Regions from separate parts of the Streptomyces sp. NBC_00683 genome, predicted to be linked through region 2. Evidence: riboswitches for the same ligand, from Rfam matches in the RefSeq annotation. Region 2 holds a riboswitch; the other holds the start of a gene.
The links. Region 2 has a riboswitch for cobalamin ahead of OG257_RS26915 (prenyltransferase/squalene oxidase repeat-containing protein). Riboswitches for the same ligand answer to the same signal wherever they lie in the genome.

Region 1 (2,195 bases), 1.9 Mb from region 2:
CGGCCGCCGCGTCCACCGGAACGTGCAGGAGGGAGCAGGAGGCGGCCACGTCGACCCGGTCGGCGAGACCGAGGAGCGTACCCAGGGTGGACAGCGACCTCTCGAGATCGTTGATCCAGATGTTGCGCCCGTTGACCACTCCGGCGATCAGCCGCTTGCCGGGGAGTCCGCCCACCGAGGCCAGCGCGTCGAGGTTCGCGGCGGCGGCGTCGGTGAAGTCGAGGGCCAGGCCCTCGACCGGAGCCTTCGCCAGCACGGGGAGGGCGTCGCCGAGCCGGTCGAAGTAGGAGCCGACGATCAGCTTGGGTCGGTCGGTGAGACCGCCGAGTTCACGGTAGGCGCGGGCAGCGGCGTTGAGTTCGGCCGGCGTGCGGTCCTGGACCAGGGCGGGCTCGTCGACCTGCACCCACTCGGCACCGGCGGCGCGGAGGTCGGCGAGCACCTCGGCGTAGACCGGCAGCAGCCGGTCCAGGAGAGTCAGCGGCCGGAAGTCCGGGGCCACCCCGGGGGCGGGCTTGGCCAGCAGGAGGTAGGTGACCGGACCGACCAGCACAGGACGGGCGGCGAGACCCAGCGCGAGGGCCTCCTTGAGCTCGGTGACCTGTTTGGTGGAGTCGGCGGTGAAGACGGTGTCCGGTCCGAGCTCCGGCACGAGGTAGTGGTAGTTGGTGTCGAACCACTTGGTCATCTCGAGCGGCGCGACATCCTGAGTGCCGCGGGCCATCGCGAAGTAGACGTCAATGGGGCATCCCCTGCTCGAGCGAAGCCGAGAGCTTGGGGAAGCGTCGGATCCGACGGCCGCACGGTGCCGCGGGGGGACAGCGCCGACCATGACGCTCGTGTCCAGGACGTGGTCGTAGTACGAGAAGTCGCCGGTCGGCACCTCGTGGACGCCGGCCCCGGCCAGTTGCCGCCACGTGGCGCGGCGCAGGTCCGCCGCGGTCCTGCGGAGGGCGTCAGCGGTGACGCGGCCCTTCCAGTAACCCTCGACGGCCTTCTTCAGCTCCCGGTCCGGGCCCTGGCGGGGGTAGCCGTACACGGTGGCGTGCGCTGCCGCTGCTGCGGACTTCGCTGTCACGGAAATCTCCTTCGCGAGATGACTCCTGAGGATCCCGGGACGGGACACGGACGCGAAGGGAGGACGAACCGGACGGATCCTGTGCACGCCACGGCGCGAGGTTCCGTCTGGTGTGTACGCCGACCCGCCCACGAGGTCACCGGGATATCCGCACGCGATAGGTCACGTACGGGCAATTGGCAGGTCTTCGGACTCGCGGGCGCATCTGCCGGGGCAGATTCCTACTGGCCGTCGCTTCCCGGACTCCAACCGAATCCAGTGCGTATGACGGAGGTCGTTCCCACTCACCGCTGCGGGGCAGTCCCGGATTCCCACCGGGTTCCCTCTTGCGACGCGCCTGCCTGGCGGACAGGGCGAACCAGCTGCACGGGCAAGGTTAGAGGGCGGGCCGCCTCTCGGCCGGCATTGTTCACTTTCCGGAACGTGACGTGAGCCACGGGACCCGCTCGGCGAGCCGTCGCCCTGGGCACCGCACGAGGATCCGGGCCCGGCCCGGGACGGCTGACGGCAGGTTCGCCCGGCCGTCAGCCGTCCGGCCGGGTCCTCGCTACCCGGTGCGTCGCTCGTGGCGTGAACGTGCGAGTCGATAGGCGGTGTGGAGCAGCTCACGGGTTGCCGTGCCGGTCCGTGGGCCCGGGTTCACCACCGCGAGCCAGCCGACGGAGCCGTATACGGGGTGTGCGATCACGGTATCGGTGACGCCGGGGTCGTCGTCGACGGCTGGTTCGCGCGGCGCGTGGCCGGTCCGGGCGACGAAGGATTCCTTCCCCGCCGCGATGTTGACGCGGAACGTGTCCGGGCGGTCCAGGCGCGAACTCTCGTCGCCCGGACAGTTCTTCGTCACGATCGTCGCGAACGGCTGGGCCGCTCCCGGTACGACGCCGTCAGGAGAGTAGTAGAAGAACGTGTCCCCCCAGCTGATCTCCGGTGAGCCGTCGCCGGGGCCCGGACTGACGGCCAGGACCCCGTCGAGGTCTCCCAGGAAGCCGATGATCTCGTCGATGTTCATGTCCTCAAGCGTTTCATTAAAGTGCTTGTGGAGACTTCGAGCCGAAAGGCGGGCGAAAGTTAGGAGCACTGCGGGTGGAAACTCTCAAATCACCGGTGATGCGGACCG
Region 2 (2,195 bases):
AGCACGGTCAGCAGGACGCCGATGAGGAGGAGAAGCGCCGCGGTGACCGGCGTGCGCCTCACAGGCCCTGGTTCTTCCGGCGTCCGCTGAGCAGGAAGCCGATGCCCGCACCGAAGGCGAGACCGATACCGACGAGCCACCAGACACCCAGTCCGCCGTCGTCGCTGCTCGTGTCCTTCGACTGCTGCGCCGACGCGGTCGGCGAGGGCACGGCGGTGGCGGCAGGCTTGGGCCCGGACGCGTTGAGCTGCTTGACGAGGTCGACGCCGCCGAAGTCACGGGCGTCCGCGCCCGTCGCGTGTGCGGCGAGCACCAGCTGGGCGGTGGCGGCGGGGCCGCCCTCCTTGGCCCAGGCCTGAGAGTTCTTCTGCAGGTAGGTGACCGCTCCGGCCGCCTTGTCCTTGTGGCCGGACGCGGCCAGGGCGACGACCGCGTCGGCGGTGTTGCCGAAGTCCGGCTGCGGTGCGGAGTCCTCGGCACCCGGCATCGGGGGGAGGTCCAGATGGCCCGACTTGGCGAGCGCGCCCGCGAGGTAGTAGGCGCCGTTCTGCGCGGACTGTTCGGCCGTGAGACCGGTGCCCTTGTGGCAGACGGGGGCCTTCACCGCGTTGGAGTTGCCGGCGGCCATGCCCTTGCCCATCGCGCCGAGCACCGCGGCCGCCGTGGCGTCCGCGTTGGCGGTGAGCTTGCCGTCCTTGTCCGGCTGGTACGCGAACGCGCCGCCGCCCTCGCCGCCGCACGGCAGGGCGAACGTCTGCAGCGCCGTGTACGGCGTCTTCCCCGAGTCGGTCGTGATGTCGGCCAGCGGCACACCCGCGCGGGCCAGCGCTCCGATCACGACGGCGGTGGAGTTGGCGTCGCTCGGGCTGCCCGGGTTGTACCCCCAGCCGCCGTCCTCGTTCTGTACGGACTTGAGGAAGCCGACGCCCATGTCCACGACCTCGCGGTGCACGGCGAGCTCGACCATGGCCTGGACCGCGGCCGCGGTCGCGTTGGTGTCCGCCACCGTCTTCGCGTCGCAGGGCTTGGACGCGTCACGGTACGAGGCGAAGGCGCCGTCGTCGCACTGCTGGCCCACCAGCCAGTCCACCGACTCCGTGGCGGGCGTGACCAGTTCGATCCTCTGGGCGAGGAAGGCCAGCGACTGTCGCCACACACCGTCGTACGTGGGGTCCTTCGTCCCGTACAGACCGGCCGGCAGGTCCGCCGACGGGGAAGGACTCGGTGCGGCGACCGCTGCGGGGGCGGCTGCGGAACAGAGCACGGCGGTGATCGCGAGTGCTGCCGCGCGGCGGCGTACGGTCATGGCGGGCTGGGCCTCTCCTGCGAGGACCGGGCACGGGCACACGGATGCACCGGGCTCCGGCCCCGTATACCTCGACGGTGCCGGCCACCGGGGTTCCGGTGGCGCGAGCCGGTCACGCTCACGGACGGGGCATTCCGGCTCTCCGCCCCTGAGGCGGATGACGGTTGCGGGTCAGCGCCGGATTCGCACCGGCTTCCCCCCGTACGGGCATGATGACGACGCGCTCACTCTACCGGGGCGCTTCGGGGCCTCTGTGTGCGGACGGCTCCGCACGCGGCGGACCAGCCGCAGGACGACGGAGGAAAGGCCTTCCCAGCAGGTCAGAGTGCATGCGAAACTCCGGCGGGGATCGCACGGGCACCCGCCCGTGGGGAGGAACGACCGGGGCGGGAAGCACCTGTGCGTACAAGAAGAACGGTGGCCGTGACGGCCGCGGTGAGCGCATTCATGACCATGGCCGCAGGCTGCGGTCCTCTCGGCGGGAGCGACAGTGCGCCGAAGGCGTCACCCTCGCCCACCGCACCGTTCACCAAGCAGACGGTGGGCGACGAGATAGCGGCCCTCGCCGACGCGGCGGGGCTCCCGCCCGGCGACACCTCCACGGCGGGCATGCCCGACGGGGCCTGGCAGGACTGCGTGGCGCCCTGGATGGGGGACGCGCCCGCGGCGGACGCGGCCCGGGCCTTCGAGGCCACGGTCAAGGCGCTGCGCAGCCAGGACTGGGAGATCGTCTCCAGCCACGCCGAGCAGGACGTCACCTTCCGCACCCTCGCCAAGCGGGGCTGGAAGGTGTACGCCCGGCACTACGCGATGGAGGGCTTCGGCACGGAGCAGATCGTGTCGCTCACAGCCGTCGAGGACGGCTGCGAGCTGCCCGCATCGATCCGCG

Region 1: it holds a riboswitch for cobalamin, as region 2 does, so the genes downstream of both, metE (5-methyltetrahydropteroyltriglutamate--homocysteine S-methyltransferase) here and OG257_RS26915 (prenyltransferase/squalene oxidase repeat-containing protein) in region 2, are expected to answer to the same signal.

Annotation. Positions count from the first base shown of each region.
Region 1 covers NZ_CP109013.1:7,963,879-7,966,073, forward strand. The annotation lists gene metE (5-methyltetrahydropteroyltriglutamate--homocysteine S-methyltransferase) at 1-1,078, opposite strand, end outside; cobalamin riboswitch at 1,240-1,456, opposite strand; gene OG257_RS34630 (DUF6194 family protein) at 1,626-2,087, opposite strand; gene OG257_RS34635 (MerR family transcriptional regulator) at 2,162-2,195, shown strand, end outside.
Region 2 covers NZ_CP109013.1:6,034,941-6,037,135, forward strand. The annotation lists gene OG257_RS26910 (SCO2322 family protein) at 1-62, opposite strand, end outside; gene OG257_RS26915 (prenyltransferase/squalene oxidase repeat-containing protein) at 59-1,306, opposite strand; cobalamin riboswitch at 1,396-1,549, opposite strand; gene OG257_RS26920 (hypothetical protein) at 1,754-2,195, shown strand, end outside.